DNA from 4 places in the Arthrobacter sp. PvP023 genome. Region 1 is predicted to be linked to each of the others. Evidence: riboswitches for the same ligand, from Rfam matches in the RefSeq annotation. Region 1 holds a riboswitch; each other region holds the start of a gene.

Region 1 (5,089 bases):
CACTCACAGGGGAGTTTCCTTATTCATTTGGGCATTGGCGCTGCTTGCTCAACGGGGCCGGCCGCGAGGCCGTTCCGGAGCACGCTCGGGCGCGCAAGCAAATCCAGTGGAAGCCGATCGCGGGCTATCTAAATGCTGGCACTGGGGACCAGCGGGCGTATCTCAAGATCGCGTAGGGGCGGGCTTGTTGAATTCAAAAATCATGGAAATCAACGACCGGGCATCCATTACTACCCCCTCAGTCTAGCTGTTGACCGCAACCATCACCGACTGACGCCCCGGACGCGGTCCACAATCAGCCGGCAGTCACTCCACCAGTTCAAGCCGGATCACGCGCGTGCGGATGTCCGACGAGATCAGCCTGACCCGGACCGTGGTGCCGGATTCGAGTTCGCCGGGGCACCGGGCCGTCACCGCAGGGTCCGCGATCTGGATGATCCCGGACGGGCCGTTGCCGTTCCCGTTGCCGCCGTTCCCGTTCCCGTTGGGCTTGCCCGGCTTCGACCCGGAGATGACGACGGCGTCAAACTCCTGTCCGATGTGGTTGACGAGGAGGGCAGCCTCCACCGTATCCAGGGCCAGCCGTTCCATCCTCGCTGCCAGCTGGTCCGAGGCCCCCATGATTTCCGGCAGCGAGGGAAGTGCTTCCCGGGCCCAGTCGGGAACCGCGGTGCCGTTGCTCAGCGCTTCACAGATCACCAGGACGAAGCGGTCGATCAGGCGGCGGAGTGGTGCCGTGGTGTGCGCATACGCGGCCCCGATGGCCGACTGGACGGCGTCCTCCGGCACTGTGCCGTCAAAGGGCGTGTACCCGGCGCCCCGGAACAGCATTCCGGCGGAGTGCAGGATGGCCAGCTGCCGGGGGTCGGTGGGATCAAGTGAACGCAGGTACTCGCCGTAGCTGGCCTCACCGTCCCACGGCCTGCCGAGCGCCTTTGTCTGCCGCTTGAAGTGCAGGAGAGACCGTTCGTCCGGGGCGGGCATGGTCCTCAGGATCCCAACCTTGCCCTCGAGCATAAGGTCAGCCGCAGCCATGCCGGTCATGAGCGAAATCTGGGCGTTCCAGTCCTCCACGGGCAGGGGTGGCGCCGCCACGATGCGGTAGCCGCCGTCGGGCAGCTGTTCGATTTCCTGTTCCGGCATGTTGAGGCTGGCGCCGCCGCGGAGCCGTTCCAGTTCCACGCGCTTGATCCCCACCTCCCTGAGGAGCAGGAGGACGGGGGCGGCACTGCCGGAATCCAGTTCGGCCTGGACGCCCTTATAGTTGAGCTTCGCCCGGCTCCGGATCCTGGCCCGGCGCACCAGCACCGACTCCACGCGGGCCGTCGCATCCAGGTCGAACTCCCACACGAAGGCGCCGCACAACTGGCCGGCGAGGAGGCTGCCGGCCTGCTCGCTAATGGCTTCGGGGTGCAGGGGAATCCGCCCGTCCGGGGCGTAGAACGTCTGCCCCCGGCGGCGCGTCTCGGCGTCGAGCGCTCCTCCCGGCGCCACGAAGGACGGCACGTCGGCGATGGCGTAGAAAACCTTGTACCCGTCGCCTGACCGCTCGATGAAGAGGGCCTGATCCAGGTCAGTGGAAGAAGGGGGATCGATGGTCACGAAGCCCACGTCGGTGAGGTCAAGGTCAGGCATCTTGTGCTCCGCAATGGCCGCCAGCGCATCCCGCAGGACATCATCGGGGAAGGGCCCGGGCAGCTCCAACTCCGTGCGCAGCGCGTTCAGCGCCTCGGCCAGGCGGTTGGTCTGTTCGTGGACACTTGGAGTCAGATGATGATGTGACACGAAAGTCAGATTAGCTCTATTTGCGCCATTAGTCTTGGACGATGAGCTCATCTCCGGCCGACACGGCTCGCCACAACCGCTTCATCGCAGGCCTGTTCGGAATGATGGCCTACGGCGAGCTCTCAGCCTTCGAGAGATTCGCCGCTGACGCGCGGTATTCGCCCACCCTCCACGACCGGGCCGTGCTCGGCAGGATTGCCGTGGTGGAGTTCCGGCACTACGAGTTGGTGAGCGCCCGCCTGGAGGCCATGGGGATCGACGCCGAGGATGCCATGCTGCCGTTCCAGGCAGCCGTGGACTATTTCCATTCGCGGACGCGCCCGGCCGACTGGTACGAATCACTGATGGAGGCCTACGTGATCGATACCGTATCAGCCGACTTCTACCGGGCCATCTCCCGCCAACTTGACGCCGGAACGCGGGACGTCATCGAACAGATCCAGGCTTCCGACGAGACAACGGAAGTCCTCCGCGAACGGCTGAGGAGTGCCCTCGCCGATGATCCCAGGCTGGCTTCCAGGCTTGCACTCTGGGGCAGGCGGCTACTGGGCGAAGCGCTGACCCAGGCGCAGCGGGTCAGTTGCGAACATGCCTTCCCGGGAAGCCTGACCGGTGGCGGGGACAGCGCTGCTGCGAAAGAGCTGGTCAGCGGGCTGATCGCGGGGCTGGCGGAGAAGCATTCCAGCCGGATGAGGCAGCTCGGCCTGACCGGATAGTCAGGATGCGCCGGCGTCGAGCGCTGCCAGCAGCGAGCTCGCGGCTGCGGCGGGGTCATCGGCCTCGGTGATGGCGCGGACCACCACGATCCGCTGCGCTCCTGCCGCCACCACCTGCTCAACGTTGCCCAGGTCGATGCCGCCGATGGCGAACCACGGCAGCGGCGCTCCGTCAACGCTTGCCCCCGCAGCGCTGCCGGTTGTTTCGCCGGTGGCCTCTGCCGCATAACGGACGAGGTCGAGGCCGACGGCGGCACGGCCCGGCTTCGTGGGAGTGGCCCACACCGGCCCGACGCAGAAATAATCCAGGCCCCCGGCACCACCGGATGCGGCGATGGCGGCGTCGATCTGCCCGGGGCTGTGCGTCGACAGGCCGATCACGGCCTCACCGCCAAGGAACTTCCGGGCGGACGCCAGGGGGAGGTCCTTCTGCCCGACATGAAGCACCGGGGCACCGGAGAGCGAGGCGATGTCCGCGCGGTCGTTGACCGACCACAGACGGCCGTGGCGGCGGGCCGCGGCTTCCAGTACTTCGAGCAGCTCGAGCTCCTCGGCCGCTTCCAGGCCCTTGTCGCGGAGCTGGATGATGTCCACGCCGCCTGCGTAGGCGGCATCGACGAAGTCGGCGAAATCGCCCCGCTCGGTGCGGGCATCAGTGCAGAGGTACAGGCGGGCATCGGTAAGGAGAGCTTGCTCGGTCATGGCACAAGCCTAGTTCCCCTAAACTGGGGGAGTACCGCGGGAGCCCGCCGCAGCTGTCACAAAGCTGCAGGGCTGAGAGGGCGTCAGAGCCGACCGCTTGACCTGATCCGGTTAGTACCGGCGTAGGGAAGGATGACAATGACCCCGCAATCCCCGGCAGGCCGGCCGCCCGCGCGCAGTCGCGGCGAGCACGGCGTGGACATCAGGGCCGACGTTGCCGTGGTCGGCGGAGGTATCATCGGCCACGGCATTGCCTGGGAAGCCGGGCAGTCGGGCAGGTCCGTGGTCATCATCGACGACGCACCGGGAACGGGCGCGAGCTGGGCCGCCGCTGGCATGCTGGCGCCGGTCAGCGAACTCCATTACCAGGAGGAAGACCTCCTGGAACTCATGCTCCACTCCTCGGGACTGTGGCCGACCTTCGCAGCCGGCCTGGAAACCGGGCGTGCGTCCCGTGAACCCGGCGCCGACGGCCCGGACACCGGCTACCTTACGACGCCGACCCTCGCCGTGGGTGCCGACGCCGCAGACCGCCGGGCGCTCGCCGACCTGCGCGGCGTCCAGCAGGCCGGCGGGCTGACGGTGGAACCGCTGACGGTCAGGGAAGCCCGGGGACGGGAGCCGCTGCTGAGCCCCGGAATCTCCTGCGCCTTCGAGATTCCGGCCGACCATCAGGTGGATCCCCGCAAGCTGCTGGCCGTGATCTCGGATTCCCTGCCGGGGTCCGCCGTGCGTAAGCGGGCCGCCGGCCTGCTCTGGGAGGACGGGCATGTCAGCGGCGTCAGCCTGGCCGGTGGAGGAACCGTGCACGCAGGCGAAACGATCATTGCCAACGGACTGGAATCCGCGTCCCTGGGCGGACTGCCGCCCGGACTTCAGCTGCCGCTCCGCCCCGTGTACGGCGACATCCTGCGCCTGCGCGTCCCCGCCTACCTGCAGCCCCTGCTGACATCCACAGTCCGTGGAATGGTCCATGGAGTTCCCGTTTACATCGTGCCCCGGCAGGACGGCACCGTGGTGATCGGGGCCACGCAGCGTGAAGATTCGCTGTCGGGAGCGGGTATCGACACCCCCGTTACGGCGCCTGCGGGACCCGTAACACCCGCAGGATCGGCCGTTTCCGCCGGCGGCGTCTACCAGCTGCTCCGTGACGCACAGGTGCTGGTTCCCGCCGTCGCGGAACTGGAACTGCTCGAAGCCACGGCGAGGGCCCGTCCGGGAACGCCGGACAACGCGCCGCTGCTGGGCCGGGTAGCGGCCGCAGGAACCGGCCTGGATATTGAGGGCCTGATCATTGCCACCGGATTCTTCCGGCATGGCGTCCTGCTCACCCCTGCAGCGGCGTCCATCTGCAGGCAGCTGATGGACGGCGACGCCGATCCACGCTGGGCTCCGGTCCGGCCCGACCGGTTTTCCGGCCTTTCGGCCGGACCGGCAACGCCTGCACACACCGTCACAATTGACCCGAACAAGGAAACAGCATGAACATCACACTGAACGGCACGGCACATGCGGTGGCCGACGGCGCGTCCGTCACCACCCTCGTCAGCCAGGTCACCGGCAGGAACCTCGCGCCCAACGGGCAGGCTGCCGACGGCCAAAAACTGGGCGTGGCGGTAGCGCGGAATTCCGAGGTGGTGCCGCGCAGCCAGTGGTTCGTCACGGCGCTGGCCGAGGGCGACGACGTCGAACTTGTTACCGCGGTACAGGGAGGTTGAGCATCATGGCAGGAACAACGGTTGCCGGCACGGCAGGGACCGGACAGCAGGCGGCGGCGGACGCATTCATCGTGGACGGCATCCCGCTGGGATCACGGTTGATCATGGGCACCGGCGGTGCACCCAGCCTGGACGGGCTGGGGGCTGCCCTGATCGCGTCCGGCACGG
Region 2 (5,089 bases), 1.3 Mb from region 1:
CACCATGTTCCAGGCCCCCGCACCGACTGCCGCGGACACTGCCGCGGCGGCAATCAGCACGCCGCCGAGAACTACCCAGATGTCCAGCATGCTGAACGTGGACTCACGCGCCCAGGTCCGCTGCGCACCGCCGAACCCCCGAGCCTCCATGGTGACGGCCAGCCGTGACGCCCGGCGCACGGCCTGGACCAGGAGCCCAAAGCTCTGTCCGAGCGTGGCCTTGAGGCGCTGCGCCGGACTGCCGTGCGAGCCCACACCGCGGGCGCGCCGGGCCATGCCGATCGTCTGCCATTCTTCGGCCATCAGCCCCACGAGCCGCATGGCGGCTAGCGTACCCAGCACGAAGCGGTGCGGCAGCTTCGCTTTCTGGGCGAGGGCGTCTGCCAGGTCGGTCGGGTCCGTGCAACTCATCAACAGCACCGCGGGGAGGGCGATCGCCACCCCCCGCAGCAGGAATCCCAGCCCCAGCTCCAGCGAACCTTCACTGATGGACCAGATGCCGACGTCGAGCAGTATCCTTCCGGCGTCAGGCGCCAGAATCGAGGTGCTCCAGCCGCCCAGTGCAGCCGCCAGGATCAGCGGCCAGCCACGCTGCCAGAGCAACGCGACGGTCAGTCCCGCCAGCGGAAAGAGCAGCAGCTCGAAGGCCAGCGCCACGGAGGCGGACACCCAGTCGATGGACAGCGCCAGCACCACGGTCATCAGCATGACGACGGCGAACTTGGCCAGCGGATTGGCCCGGGTGAGCAGGGCGTGGTTCGCCTGCAGGGTCAGCGCTTGCCTCATGGTGCAGCCACCTTCGGGTTGCGCAGTCCTGGCCGCCCGGGTTCGGGCGCGCCCAGTTTCAGCTCGGTACCGCCCAGGACGTCGCTGAACTCCTGGTCGTGGGTCACCGACACCACGGCGGTGCCGGCGTCGAGGAGTTCGGAGAGGAAGGAGGCGAGCTCGGCCCAGGTGTTGGCGTCCTGGCCGAACGTGGGCTCGTCCAGGATCAGCACGCGGGGATGCGCGGCCAGGACGGTGGCGACAGACAGCCGGCGCTTCTCCCCGCCGGAGAGTGTGTAGGGGTTGGCGTCCACCAGCTTGGTCAGCCGGAGGCGCTCCAGGAGTTCGTCCACGCGATCCTCGCCGTGGCCCAGGTGCCGCGGGCCGAACATCAGCTCATCCAGCACCCGGCCGGTGACGAACTGGTGCTCCGGTTCCTGGAACACGGTGCCGATCCGGGAGATCAACTGCTCCGCCTTCCACTTGTACGGGTCAATGCCGGCACCTTGGCTGAGGTCGACCGTGGCGGAAACCGAGCCCTCCACCGGCTGGAGCAGCCCGGCGAGGGTCAGGGCAAACGTGGACTTTCCGGAACCGTTGGGACCCGTGATGGTCAATGCCTGGCCGGCGCGGACCTGCGCCGTGATGCCGGACTGCACGGGGACCGGCGGGACAGCCTTGAAGCGCCGCCGGCGGGGGCGTTCGCGGGACACGGCAAGGTTTTCGGCGGCCAGCAGGAGGTTCCCGGCCCCCGGCTCGCCCTGCGTTCCAGTGGCACCCGGCACTCCTGCATCACCCGTTCGCGCCCGGGTGGCGGGCACGTACCCGGGCACCCATACGCCGGCGGAGACGAGCATGTCCCGCGCCTCTGCCAGGACCCGGTCCGGAGGGCCGTCCAGGAGCACCGCGGTGTCCGTGGAAGATCCCGGCTGCAGCACCACGATCCGGTCCACAAGGTCCTTCCACACGCCCACGCGGTGTTCCACCACCACCAGCGTTGCCCCGGTCTTGTCCAGGCACCGGCCCACGGCGTCACGGACTTCCAGGACGCCGGCAGGGTCCAGGTTGGCAGTGGGCTCGTCGAGGAGCAGCAGTCCCGGGCGCATGGCGAGGATCCCGGCAAGCGCGAGGCGCTGCTTCTGCCCGCCGGACAGGGCCGACGTCGGGTGGTCCAGCGGCAGGTGGGCCAGCCCGACGTCGTCGAGCGCCTCTCCGACACGAGTCCAGATGTCCGCGCGCGGCACGGCGAGGTTCTCGGCGCCGAAGGCGACGTCGTCCCCCACGCGGGAAAGGACCACCTGCGTCTCGGGGTCCTGCTGCATGAGGCCGGCGCGGCCGCGCTGAGCACGCGGCGGGGCACCGTCGATGAGCAGGGAACCGGTCTCGTCGGAGTCGTCGGCATCCGGCGTTCCGTCGTGGTGGGCTCCGGAGTCGCTGTCCCCGAGCACCCCGGCGAGTGCGTGCAGCAGCGTGGATTTGCCCGCGCCGGAGGGACCCAGCAGCAGCACGCGTTCGCCCGGCTGAATGTCCAGGTCCAAGCCGTGGACGGCGGGCCGGGACCGGCCGGCATGCCGCCAGCCCCAGCCGCGTGCCGTAACCGCTGCCGGGCGGACGGTGTCGGAAGGCGTCATGAGCAGTGTGCGTTCATCAGGAGAAGACAGGCTCCGTCGCTGCCTTGCGGGACGCGAAGGAGCTCAGCACACCGGTCCGGGCCAGTCCGCGGGTGGCGAGCCAGGACAGGCCGCCGGCGATGATGGCGCCGGAGATGGCCGTGAAGATGATGTAGGCCAGCTTGTCGCCGGCAGCGTAGGCGATGTTCCAGCCCCACGGTGCGAACGAGTCGTTCAGGCCGCAGAAGAGGCCTGCAGCGGCACCGGCCAGCAGCGAAACGGGCAGGTTGAACTTCTTGTAAACGAACACCGCGAAGATGATCTCCGCGCCGAGCCCCTGCACGAAGCCGGAGAACAGCACCGATGCGCCGTACTGCGAGCCCATGATCAGCTCACCCGTGGCGGCCACTGTTTCGCAGAACAGGGCGGCTCCGGGCTTGCGGATGATCAGCATGCCCAGGACGGCGGGAATCATCCAGCCGCCTGCGATAAGGCCGGTCAGCGGCGGGTAGACGGCGTTCATGGGCGGCGAAACTGCGGCAGCCCCCTGGGACCAGGCCCAGAAAATGACGCCTCCGGCTACTGCGATCAACGCGGCAACCACAATGTCCACCACACGCCAGTTGTACTTGCTGTTGCCAAGCGTCTGCTTGGCCGTAATTCCAGTCATTTTCTTCCTCCTGAGGTACAGGAGGGGAGAGTGTTCCCCGGACCGTCCGCGGCTTCCGCCGCCTGCTGCCGGACACTCTGAGAACTCGACTCCCTTGCGCCGGTACTAACCGGATCAGGTTCGAGGGTCTGCGGCTGTCCGCACTCTCAGCGCCCGCCTCCGGTTCCCTGGAATGTTCCAGTGATGCCCGACGGCGACGCTCCCCTGTCGTATCAATTCGCCCTTGTGGGCGTGGATCAGTTTACACCCGCGGGCCCGCGAAATCCCGGGGAGGGTGTCACAATGCGCGGTGATGCGGCCGGGTTGATGCGGCTAGGCTAGGGGAAGCCCTGTTTCCGTTGTTTCCCACCTGTAAAGGGGTACTGGAGTGAGTTTTTTCATCAAGCTGCTTGGAACCGGAGTGAGCCTGCTTGCCGGATTCGCCGGCACCAAGGCCGTTGACGTCGTCTGGGAAAAGATCACCGGCCGCAAGCCCCCGAAGGGCGACAAGGACGACGTCCCCACCACCCTGCGCAGCGCCCTGACCTTTGCGCTGATCTCGGCGGCTGTCAGCGCCATCATCCAGGTCCTGGCCAACCGGGGCACGCAGCGTGCCATCACCCGCTTCGCCAAGAGCCAGGACATCGTCTAGGCCCACTCGGGAGAGTTTTTGTCCAGGTAACGGGAGCTGATCGGCCGCCAAGTCGCGTTATCTGGACAAGAACTTCACCAGGGGTGGCGGCCCGGAACTTCTTGCGGGCGCCCCTTAGGCTGCGCCGTCGTCACCCTCGACGGCGGCGCGCTTTTCTGATTCCTGCCTCGCGGCGGCCTTCTTGTCGGCTGCCTTCAGCACTACGGCCTCCAGTTCATCCGTGGTGAGCAGTTCCTTGTGCAGGTGCTTGGTGCGGTAACCCGCCCTGCCCACCATGTGGGCGGACACCGGAACGGTGAGCACCTGGAAGATCCACGCCACGAACAGCACGGGCCACACCCACCAGGTCCGCAGCTGCAGGCCCACCGAGGCCAGCAGCAGGAAGAGTCCCAGCACCTGGGGCTTCGTGGCGGCGTGCATCCTGCTCATCAGGTCGGGGAAGCGCAACAGGCCGATCGCCGCACCGAGGGACATCAGGGCGCCCACCACCATAAAGATGGCCGACACTGCATCAATGACTGTGTCCACGGCGGATGGTTCAGGATTCATGGGGCTGCTCCCGCCGGTCGGCCACGAAGCGCGCCACGGTCACGGACCCGATGAACCCGATGATGGACAGCGCCACGAGCAGCATCAGGTTGTTCAGGTGCCGGTTGACGGCCATGTCGATGCAGAGCGTGGCACCGATGATGGCCAGCAGCACGTCAGAGGCCAGCACCCGGTCCAGCAGGGACGGGCCGATGGCGATCCGGACAATCGCCCCGGCTGCCGCCAGGGACAGGATCACGGCCGTTACGGTCAGGACGACGTCCATCATGCGCCCACCTCCTGTTTCAGTGCGGCCAGTTCCTCGCGGGTGCCCATGATCCTGATCAGTGCCGCCTCGGCATCCCGGACCTCTTTGCGCAGGTTCACAATGTCCTCTCCGCTCCGCACATTCAGCCCGTGGATGTAGAGCGTGGACGTGGAGCGGTCCACCTCCACCACCAGCGAGCCCGGAATCAGCGAGATGACGTGGCCGGTGGCCGTCACCATCAGGTCCGAGTGGCTTCGCAGTTTGACGGCGACGACGGCGTTGGTCACCTTGGGCCCGCGGGCCAACGCGAGGTACAGCACCTGGAAGCTGGCGGCCACCACCTTGGCCAGGAACACCAGGGCGAAGGGGACTGCCCGCACGATGCTGAAGCGGCCGCCCAGCTCCACCGGGGGCAGGTAGAAAAGCCGTGCCACCACGACGGCGATCAGCGCACCGAACAGCAGGTTACCGGGGCTGAAGTCCTGCCAGAGCGCGGCCCAGACGAACACCAGCCAGACCAGCAGGGGCAGTTCCTGCCGGATTGAGATCCGTCGGCGGTTCATTTCTTCCCCTCCTGCTGCACAGGCTCAGGCTGCGCGATCGGGGGCACGGGGGCG
Region 3 (5,089 bases), 460 kb from region 1:
GGCGCCGCGGGCGACGAGGATTCTGATGAGGAGTCCACCCGGACCACCGACGACGGCGTTACCTCCCGCCGTCGCCGCCGTCGCCGCCGCGGTGACCAGGACCTCGAACTGACGGGCGGGGGAGACGATGACCCGCCCAACACGGTGACCCGGGTCCGTGCACCCCGGGCCATCAGCGAGGCGCCGGTCAACAACCGCGTCACGTCCGTCAAGGGCTCCACCCGCCTTGAGGCGAAGAAGCAGCGCCGCCGCGAATCCCGCGACACCGGTCGCCGCCGCACCGTCATCACCGAGGCTGAGTTCCTGGCCCGCCGGGAGTCGGTGGACCGCCAGATGATCGTCCGCCAGCGCGACGACAGAATCCAGATCGGCGTCCTGGAGGACGGCGTCCTGGCTGAGCACTTCGTCTCCAAGACCCAGCAGGACTCCCTGATCGGCAACGTCTACCTGGGCAAGGTCCAGAACGTGCTGCCCTCCATGGAAGCCGCTTTCGTGGACATCGGACGCGGACGCAACGCCGTCCTCTACGCCGGTGAAGTCAACTGGGACGCCGTCAACCTCGAGGGCAAGCAGCGCCGGATCGAGAACGCGCTGAAGTCCGGCGACTCCGTGCTGGTCCAGGTCACCAAGGACCCGGTCGGCCACAAGGGTGCCCGCCTGACCAGCCAGATCTCGCTGCCCGGCCGCTACCTCGTATACGTTCCCGGCGGTTCCATGACCGGCATCTCCCGGAAGCTGCCCGACGTCGAACGCAACCGCCTGAAGCGGATCCTCAAGGACCGCCTGCCGGAAGACGCCGGCGTGATCGTGCGCACCGCGGCCGAGGGCGCGTCCGAGGAAGAGCTGACGCACGACATCAACCGCCTGCGTGCCCAGTGGGAAGGCATCGAAAGCCAGGCCACGTCCACCAAGATCCTTGCCCCGGAGCTCCTCTACGGCGAACCGGACCTCACGATCAAGGTGGTCCGCGACGTCTTCAACGAGGACTTCTCCAAGCTGATCGTTTCGGGCGAGGAAGCCTGGGACACCATTGAGGCGTACGTAACGTACGTGGCTCCGGACCTGGTGGGCCGGCTCGAAAAGTGGACCAAGGACACGGACATCTTCTCGGCCTGGCGGATCGACGAGCAGATCCACAAGGCCCTGGACCGCAAGGTCTTCCTGCCCTCCGGCGGCTCCCTCGTGATCGACCGCACCGAAGCCATGACCGTGGTGGACGTCAACACCGGCAAGTTCACCGGCAGCGGCGGCAACCTGGAGGAAACCGTCACCAAGAACAACCTGGAAGCGGCGGAGGAAGTGGTGCGCCAGCTGCGGCTGCGCGACATCGGCGGCATCATCGTCATCGACTTCATCGACATGGTGCTCGAATCCAACCGCGACCTCGTGCTGCGCCGCATGGTGGAGTGCCTCGGACGCGACCGGACCAAGCACCAGGTCGCGGAAGTGACCTCGCTGGGCCTCGTGCAGATGACCCGCAAGCGCATGGGCACCGGCCTGCTGGAAGTCTTCGGCGAGCAGTGCGAGGCCTGCGCCGGCCGCGGCATCGTCACGCACGACGAACCGGTGGAACACCGCCGTGCCAACACCGTTGCCGCAGAGCACCACGTGCAGCGGGCTGAAACCCAGCAGCCTCCCAGGACGGAGCGCAAGAGCCGCCGCCGCGGCAAGGGCGGCCAGCCTGTTTCCGAGGCCGCTCCGTCGACGCCGGCTCCGGTGCATCACGAACCCACCGACGCCGAACGCCATGCCAAGGCTGAAGCGACCCGCGTTGCCCTGGCCAACATCGCTGCGGCAGCACATGCCGCCCACCTGCACGACGCCGAGACCGGCCATGCAGCCCCCGCCGCCGCAGCACAGGCAAGTGCCGCCCAGGCAGTGGGCCAGGCACTCGCCGCCCAGGCTCCTTCCGGGCAAACCGGAGCGCCGGCCGGGGGAGGGGCTGCCCAGCCGTCCGCCGCCCAGCCCGCCACGGCGCGGCCGGCCAAGGTGTCGGAAACTGAAGCAGTAGCCGCAGGACGGCCCGCGGCCGTTCTGACCTTCGGCGGCGAAAAGGTGGCACTGCCGTTTGTTGAGCATGCCGGCGAAGCACCTGCGTCCGGAGCGGCCCTGACACTCGATCGGCTCGCGGAGGCTTTCGCGCACTTGGGTGAGCCTGCAGCCGCTGAGGCTCCGGCGTCACCGGCTGAACAGCAGGCTCCGCCTGCCCAGTCACCGGCCGAGGCACCCGCCCGTGTTCCGTCGGTCCAAGCCCAGGCTCCAGCCCGGACCCAGGCCCCGGCAGCACCCGCTGCTGAAGCCGACTACACCGACCACACCGCGGTGCAGGGCAGGGCGCGCCGTCCCCGCCGTCACCGGAGTGCCAGCCGCGCCCAGGGCGCAGCCAACGAGACGTCCGTGGAACACCACGAAACTGCTCCTGTGGCCGCGTCAGGGCACACCCACGAAGCAAAGGCTCCCGAGCCGGCGAAGAAGGATATGCCCGCCAAGGCACCGGCCAGCGAGCCGATCATCCTCGGTGTGGGAGTACCGGCCTCCGAGCTCTGATCCCACAGCACCACGGTCCCACACGCTGACATCGCGGGTGCGGTCCGGGACTGGCGTAGCAATACGCCGGTTTCGGGCCGTACCCGTGAGTTCGTTGCGGTGGAACAGCTAGGCTAGGGGTCTGACACGGGGTGCCGCGCACAGGGCCGGCTGAGATCCACACCCGTTGAACCTGTCCGGTTAGCACCGGCGAAGGGATGTCTCCTTTGGCCTCATCATTCCTGCCCACCCCTGCCTCCGAAGCCGCCCGCGAATCATCACAGGGCGGCACTGTCCTGCGCAGTACGCCGCGGGTCCTGGCCATCGCCGGCTCCGATCCGTCCGGCGGGGCGGGGATCCAGGCCGACCTCAAAAGCATTGCCGCAAACGGCGGATACGGCATGGCTGCCATCACCGCCCTGACGGCGCAGAACACCCGTGGCGTTCGTGCCGTTCACGTGCCCCCGGCGGATTTCCTGACGGCCCAGCTTGAGGCCATCAGCGACGACATCGGCATTGACGCCGTCAAGATCGGCATGCTGGGTGACTCCGCCGTGATTGCCGCCGTCCGCAGCTGGCTCGAGAAGGCCCGTCCCGCCGTCGTGGTTCTCGACCCCGTGATGGTCGCCACCAGCGGGGACAGACTCCTGCAGGAAGCGGCCGAGGCGGCACTGCGCGAACTCCTGCCCCTTGCCGACCTTGTCACTCCCAACCTGGCGGAACTGGCGATGCTCCTCGATGAACCGCTCGCGGGTGACTGGGAGGCGGCACTCGCCCAGGGGAAGCGCCTCGCCGCCCAGGCCGGCACCACGGTGCTCGTCAAGGGCGGACACCTCGACGGCGGGGAGTGCCCTGACGCGCTGGTCAACACGGCAGGACTGCTCGCCCAGGACGTTGTGGTTGTGCCCGGCGAGCGGATTGACACCACGAACAGCCACGGCACCGGGTGTTCCCTGTCCTCGGCAATGGCCACCGCGCAGGCGAGGCTGGGGGACTGGGAGGCATCCTTGCGGACAGTGAAGCCGTGGCTGCAGGGGGCGCTCCGGGAAGCCGGCGCCTTGGACGTGGGAACAGGCAACGGCCCGGTACACCATTTCCACCATCTGGCCCCCACAGGCAATGAAACGCCGGCCGAAGGCCGTTTCGCAGCGGTCCTCTGGCAGGATGCCGGGCCGGACCTGGACGCCGTTTACGGGCTCGACTTCATCCGCGGCCTGGCCGACGGGTCCCTCACCGAGCACCACTTCGCGTACTACCTTGCCCAGGATGCCATCTACCTGAACGGCTATTCCCGGGTGCTGTCCCGTGCCGCCGCGATTGCCCCCACCGAGGCGGAGCAGCTGTTCTGGGCGCGGTCGGCGCAGCAATGCCTCGAAGTCGAGTCCGAACTGCACCGGACATGGCTCAGCACCCGGAGTGTGGACAGCGGACTGGGGCCGGTCACCAAGTCCTATGTGGACCACCTGCTGGCCTCATCCGTTTCCGGCAGCTACGGCGTGCTCGTGGCGGCCGTTCTCCCGTGCTTCTGGCTGTACGCCGAAGTGGGTGCCGCCCTGCACGGGCAGTTCCTGGCGGCAGGCTCGCCGTCGGACCATCCCTATGCCGACTGGCTCCGCACTTACGCGGACGAAGGATTCGCCGCGGCCACCCGGCAGGCGGTGCGCATTACCGACGACGCTGCCCGTTCCGCCTCTGACAAGGAACGGCAAGCCATGCGGGTGGCCTTCCGGCAGTCGTGCCGCTACGAGGTGGAGTTCTTCGACGCGCCGAGGCGTCACGCTGCACCGCAAACCATTCCCGAGCCGGTACGATAGTGGGGCACGGTTCCGGAAGTCGTTGCGGCAACAGTCTGTTTTCAGCAGAGTGGCGCCTATCACGTACTACTACCGGAGCCAGCCTCATTTGCGGCCGAAGGCAAAATTAGCGTATTCTAGATCTTCGGTGCTTACGCCAACACTTGGGTTATAACCTCAGAACAGTCCGTTTGGAATTCCAAATGGCATTGTTCCTTGGATAACTCATGGGTTCCCCCGGGGAACCCACCGGCGTTGAGGCACAGCGTGAACCAGGCCAAACAATTGGACCCAGGTTCCGCACGCAAATCTAGTAATAAACGTCGAGAGAAGTGAGTTCCCCAGTGGTGTACGCGATTGTCCGCGCAGGCGGCCGCCAAGAGAAGGTTTCCGTTGGAGACTTCGTTACCCTGAACCGCGTCCCCGGTGGAGCCGGCAGCACCATTGAGTTGCCCGCACTGCTCCTGGTAGACGGTGACAAAGTCACGTCTGCCGCTGCGGACCTGGCCAAGGTAACGGTTACGGCTGAGATCCTTCAGGACCTTCGTGGTCCGAAGATCGTCATCCAGAAGTTCAAGAACAAGACCGGGTACAAGAAGCGCCAGGGTCACCGTCAGGAACTGACCAAGGTCAAGATCACCGGTATCAAGTAACCTTCCGTTACTTTTCAGGTTTTCAGCAGATTCCCCAGAATTTTTAAGGCAGGCATTTCAAATGGCACATAAAAAAGGCGCGAGCTCCACTCGCAACGGTCGTGACTCCAACGCCCA
Region 4 (5,089 bases), 360 kb from region 1:
TGGGAGGCGCCGCTGCAGATCGTGCCGGGTGTCGCCACGCTCGTCCTGACCGGCGGCTGGGAGCCGCTCTACGAAGAGATTGCGGGCTACCTGCGTGAAACCGGTGCCCAGCACCGCGTTGCCGCGGGCGGACACCGGCCTCAGGATTCGGTGGAGGGAGACCGGGTTATCCGGTCCTTCATCGCAGAAGTCAGCAGGCGTCAGCACTCACAGGCGTCGTAGCGTCGCCCGTCGCTGCACTGCGCCGGCCCGGTTGTTCCGGGTTTGGAAGCTGCAGCTCGGGAAGGTAAACCTTGCCGCCGGCTGCCAGGAATTCGTTGCTCTTTTCACGCATGCCTGCCGCCATCTCGGCGAGTGCCGACTGTGCTTCGGCGGAACCGTACTCGTCCCTGATGTCCTGGCTGATGCGCATGGAGCAGAACTTGGGCCCGCACATGGAGCAGAAGTGCGCGGTCTTGGCCGGTTCCGCGGGGAGGGTCTCGTCATGGAAGGATTCGGCGGTGACCGGGTCCAGTGAGAGGGCGAACTGGTCCCGCCAGCGGAATTCGAACCGGGCCTTGGACAGGGCGTCGTCGCGTTCGTGCGCGCCGGGGTGGCCCTTGGCCAGGTCGGCGGCGTGGGCGGCAATCTTGTAGGTAATGACGCCGGTCTTGACATCGTCCTTGTTGGGCAGCCCCAGGTGTTCCTTGGGCGTGACGTAGCAGAGCATGGCCGTGCCGTAGCGGGCGATTTCCGTGGCGCCGATGGCGGACGTGATGTGGTCGTAGCCCGGGGCTATGTCCGTCACCAGCGGCCCCAGCGTGTAGAACGGTGCTCCCTTGCAGAGTTCCTGCTGGCGTTCCACGTTTTCACGTACCAGGTGGAAAGGCACGTGGCCGGGTCCTTCCACCATCACCTGCACGTCGAACTCCCAGGCGCGCTGCGTCAGTTCGGCCAGGGTATCCAGCTCGGCGAACTGGGCGGCGTCGTTCGCGTCCGCGGTCGCACCTGGCCGCAGCCCGTCGCCCAGCGAGAACGCGACGTCGTACTTGGCGAAAATTTCGCACAGCTCGTCGAAGTGCGTGTACAGGAAGTTCTCCTGGTGGTGGGCAAGGCACCAGCCGGCCATGATGGAGCCGCCGCGGGAGACTATGCCGGTGACCCGGTTGGCCGTCAGCGGCACATACCGCAGCAGCACCCCGGCGTGGATGGTCATGTAGTCCACGCCCTGCTCGCACTGTTCGATCACGGTGTCGCGGAAGATTTCCCACGTCAGTTGGTTGGCCTCGCCGTTGACCTTTTCCAGGGCCTGGTAGATGGGAACGGTGCCGATCGGGACTGGCGAGTTGCGGATGATCCACTCACGGGTGGTGTGGATGTCGTCGCCGGTGGACAGGTCCATCACGGTGTCGGCGCCCCACTGTGTGGCCCATTGCAGCTTGTCGACCTCCTCCGCGATGGAGCTCGTGACGGCCGAGTTGCCGATGTTGGCGTTGATCTTCACCAGGAAGGCCTTGCCGATGATCATCGGCTCGGATTCCGGGTGGTTGATGTTGTTGGGGATGATGGCGCGGCCCGCAGCGACTTCGCTGCGGACCAGCTCCACGTCGCAGTTTTCGCGGAGGGCAACGAACTGCATCTCGGGCGTCACCACACCCTGCCGGGCGTAGTGCATCTGCGTGACTGTTCTGCCTTCGACGGCGCGGTGGGGCACGGGCTGCGCGCCCTTCCACTCCGCGGACGCGGCGCCGCGGCGCACTGCCGACCTGCCGTCATCGAGCAGGTTCCGTTCCCTTCCGCCATAGGGCTCGGTGTCTGCCCGCGACTCGATCCACCGGGTTCTGAAAGGCTCCAGGCCCACCACGGGATCGCTGCCGGGCCCGGCAGTCCGGTACACGCGGAACGGCGGGTTGGCTGCCCCGCCCGGTGAGTCCTCAAGGGCGATTTCGGTCACCGGAACCCGGATCCCGGTGGCCTCATCGGCGATGAATGCCAGCGAGTGGGACTTCAGGGACTGCGCTTCGGCAAGTGCCGAATTGCCGGGTGCGGTCTTGTTTTGGGCACGGATCAGCTGTGTTTCTTGTGTATTCACGGAATACTCACTTCCTTCGCCGGCATTACCCGGACAGGTTCAACGGTCGCAGGCCGCGTCAGCCCGATCTCAGCCCTTGCAAGGGCACCCGTGTGGTCGTAGACGAAGCTACCACAGGGCCGGGGCGGGTCCATGTCACATGCAGGTCACAACAGGGGAGGGTGCCCGGCCGGTCTAGGCTTGAAGCATGCGTGGCGTCATCGAATTCAGCGGAACCGTGCTCACCGCCCCGGACCGGGAACGGCAGGGCCTCTGGGCTGTGGACGGCAGGCTGACGTTCACACGGCCGGCCGCTCCGCCTGACCTGGTGTTGAACGGCTGGGTGCTGCCTGGCCTGGTGGATGCGCATTGCCACATCGGGCTGGGACCAGCCGGTGACGTTCCGGATTCCGTGGCCGAGGAACAGGCCCTCACGGACAGGAATGCCGGTACGCTGCTCGTCCGGGATGCCGGCGCCGTCCACGACACCCGCTGGCTCCAGCAGCGGCCGGAGCTGCCGCGCATCATCCGCGCCGGCCGCCACATCGCCAGGACGCGCCGCTACCTGCAGGGATTCGCCGTCGAAGTTGAGCCGGACGGACTGGTCGAGGCCGTGCGGAAGCAGGCGCTGGCGGGTGACGGTTGGGTCAAGCTCGTAGGGGACTGGATCGACCGGGACGCCGGCGACCTGGCGCCGTCGTTCCGCGCCGCAGTGGTGCGGGACGCTGTCCGCGCAGCCCACGACGAAGGCGCCAGGGTGACCGCCCACTGTTTCGCGGAGGACACCCTGGATGACATGCTCGACGCCGGCATCGACTGCATCGAACACGGAACCGGCCTGCTGCCGCGCCACATCCCCCGTTTCGTGGACCAGCGCGTCCCCATCGTTCCCACGCTGATCAACATTGCGACATTCCCCGACATTGCGGCCCGTGCGAAAGCGAAGTTTCCGGTGTACGGGGCGCACATGCAAAGGCTCTGGGAACGGCGGAACGAGCGCATCCTCGAGGCCTTCGAAGCCGGCGTGGCGATCTACGCCGGGACCGATGCGGGCAGTGTCATCAGCCACGGCAGGATCGTGGACGAGATCCAGGCGCTCCACGCCGCCGGCCTGCCGGCGGCCTCAGCCCTGGACGCCGCTTCCTGGGCCGCGCGTGAGTGGCTGGGGGCCGACGGCATCGCCGAAGGTGCCAGCGCCGACGTCGTGCTGTGCGAACTGGACCCCAGGCTCAATCCGGCAACACTGCGGGACCTCAAGCACATCGTTCTTCGGGGCCGGCAGCTCCGCTAGGAATAAATTGAAGCTTCAAGTAATTTACTCTATGTAATCGTCGCCGGTCGCCGGCGGCCGAGTTTCCAGAGTTTGGAGTTGGAATGACCGTGGAATCCAGCAGCAAGGACCTGTTGCCCGCCGATCTCACCATGGGCACGGTGATGCTCAAGGTGGGCGACATGAAGCTGATGACGGACTATTACCAGCGCGCGCTCGGGCTGGACGTCGTGGCTGAGCAGGATGGCGGGGTGTACCTCGGCCGCCGGGGTGCACTGCTGGTCCACCTGGCCGCGGCCCCCGGGTTGAACCTCCCGGCCCGTGGCGAGGCGGGGCTGTTCCACACGGCACTGCTGTTCGAGGACCGGTCGTCGCTCGCTGCCACGGTGGCCTCTGCCGCCCGGTATGAACCGCGGCTGTTCACCGGAAGCGCAGACCACCTCGTCAGTGAGGCCTTCTACTTCAACGATCCCGAGGGGAACGGCATCGAGCTGTACTGGGACCGTCCCCGCAGCGACTGGTCCTGGGAGGGAACCAATGTGGTCATGGACAGCCTTGCCCTGCCGCCGCAGCGCTTCCTCCAGGACTTCCTAAGCGAGGACGCGGTGAGCGGGCAGCGCGAGGCCGCGGCCGGCGTCGGGCACGTCCACCTGCAAGTGGGTGATGTCCAGTCGGCGCACGACTTCTACGTGGGCACCCTCGGTTTCGAGAAGACTGCCGGATGGCACGGGCAGGCCCTGTTCGTCTCGGCCGGCGGCTACCACCACCATATGGCCATGAACGTCTGGAACAGCAGGGGCGCCGGGCCCCGCCGGGACACCCTGGGGCTGGGTGAAGTCCTGATCGAGGTGCCGGGAACGGACGACGTCGGCGCGCTCGCCGACCGTTTGCGGGTCGCCGGCGTTGCTTCGCACCATACGGGAGCCGAGCTGCGGTTTGAGGATCCGTGGCGCAACCGGATCCGCGTCGCCGTCCGCTGAGGCGGCGCCGAGCTGCGCGTTCTTCTGGGCTAGGCTGAAGCCGGAAGTCCGTGGAGGCTGCGAAGCTGCCCTGCCGGACCATGACACCGCCGACGGAATGAGGATGATTTCCATGGGTTTCACCGAAATCTTTGTTTCCACCCACGACGAGGCGCTCAAGCGCGCGGCGGCACTCGACGGCGGAGGCCCCGCTGCTCCGGACGCGCTTCGGATTACGGACATCAGCGATTTTGAGATTGAGCAGCTGGGCGACCTCGCCGGAGCGGCGGTCCACGCGTCAGGAGCGGACTATGAGCTCGCCATGGTGGACGTGGCCAGCGATTCGCTCCTGGGCGTGCCGGCCGCCATGGTGCGTGCGCTCGCCGAACTCCTCAGCTATGAGACCGAAGGCGAGGGCAATGTCCTGGAGGACGTGGCGGCCAGGTGGGCGGCGGAGGAGGATATGCCTTTTGGTTCCGAAGAGGCCCTCGGGTATGTCCAGCGGCTCGCGCAGATGGCCGGCAGCGTGGACCCGAACGCGCGGACCGGGCTGTACGTGTGGTCGTCCTGAACGGCCCGCCGGGTGTCAAGTCGAAATCCCGCCGCTGATCTGGCACAATAAACAGGTACTCGATCTGCGTGGCCCCTCTCTCCGCGTCCGGATCCTGTCCTTTTAGAACCCCCTAGTACGGCCCGCCCCACGGGTGCAGAACGCCGGGCTCGACCCCGTTTCAGAAACAGGAGTGACCACAAAAGTGGCCGTAAAGATTCGCCTTAAGCGCTTTGGCAAGATGCGCGCACCGTACTACC

The links. A riboswitch is a leader RNA that binds a small molecule or an ion and turns the genes downstream of it on or off. The one in region 1 is predicted to bind thiamine pyrophosphate.
Region 2: another riboswitch for thiamine pyrophosphate. It lies ahead of JOE31_RS02950 (ECF transporter S component); the one in region 1 lies ahead of JOE31_RS08730 (FAD-dependent oxidoreductase).
Region 3: another riboswitch for thiamine pyrophosphate. It lies ahead of JOE31_RS10840 (bifunctional hydroxymethylpyrimidine kinase/phosphomethylpyrimidine kinase); the one in region 1 lies ahead of JOE31_RS08730 (FAD-dependent oxidoreductase).
Region 4: another riboswitch for thiamine pyrophosphate. It lies ahead of thiC (phosphomethylpyrimidine synthase ThiC); the one in region 1 lies ahead of JOE31_RS08730 (FAD-dependent oxidoreductase).

What each region holds. Positions count from the first base shown of each region.
Region 1 covers NZ_JAFIBI010000001.1:1,887,951-1,893,039, forward strand. The annotation lists gene JOE31_RS08710 (DEAD/DEAH box helicase) at 1-7, opposite strand, end outside; gene JOE31_RS08715 (RNB domain-containing ribonuclease) at 307-1,785, opposite strand; gene JOE31_RS08720 (ferritin-like fold-containing protein) at 1,827-2,501, shown strand; gene thiE (thiamine phosphate synthase) at 2,502-3,203, opposite strand; TPP riboswitch at 3,230-3,349, shown strand; gene JOE31_RS08730 (FAD-dependent oxidoreductase) at 3,336-4,688, shown strand; gene thiS (sulfur carrier protein ThiS) at 4,685-4,921, shown strand; gene JOE31_RS08740 (thiazole synthase) at 4,927-5,089, shown strand, end outside.
Region 2 covers NZ_JAFIBI010000001.1:630,301-635,389, reverse strand. The annotation lists gene JOE31_RS02960 (energy-coupling factor transporter transmembrane protein EcfT) at 1-786, opposite strand, end outside; gene JOE31_RS02955 (ABC transporter ATP-binding protein) at 783-2,396, opposite strand; gene JOE31_RS02950 (ECF transporter S component) at 2,413-3,045, opposite strand; TPP riboswitch at 3,119-3,261, opposite strand; gene JOE31_RS02945 (DUF4235 domain-containing protein) at 3,413-3,676, shown strand; gene mnhG (monovalent cation/H(+) antiporter subunit G) at 3,791-4,225, opposite strand; gene JOE31_RS02935 (monovalent cation/H+ antiporter complex subunit F) at 4,215-4,493, opposite strand; gene JOE31_RS02930 (Na+/H+ antiporter subunit E) at 4,490-5,035, opposite strand; gene JOE31_RS02925 (Na+/H+ antiporter subunit D) at 5,032-5,089, opposite strand, start outside.
Region 3 covers NZ_JAFIBI010000001.1:2,351,334-2,356,422, forward strand. The annotation lists gene JOE31_RS10835 (Rne/Rng family ribonuclease) at 1-2,547, shown strand, start outside; TPP riboswitch at 2,665-2,762, shown strand; gene JOE31_RS10840 (bifunctional hydroxymethylpyrimidine kinase/phosphomethylpyrimidine kinase) at 2,745-4,340, shown strand; gene rplU (50S ribosomal protein L21) at 4,664-4,972, shown strand; gene rpmA (50S ribosomal protein L27) at 5,034-5,089, shown strand, end outside.
Region 4 covers NZ_JAFIBI010000001.1:2,252,187-2,257,275, forward strand. The annotation lists gene JOE31_RS10325 (alpha/beta fold hydrolase) at 1-222, shown strand, start outside; gene thiC (phosphomethylpyrimidine synthase ThiC) at 191-2,071, opposite strand; TPP riboswitch at 2,066-2,173, opposite strand; gene JOE31_RS10335 (amidohydrolase family protein) at 2,259-3,341, shown strand; gene JOE31_RS10340 (VOC family protein) at 3,425-4,300, shown strand; gene JOE31_RS10345 (hypothetical protein) at 4,413-4,850, shown strand; gene rpsP (30S ribosomal protein S16) at 5,035-5,089, shown strand, end outside.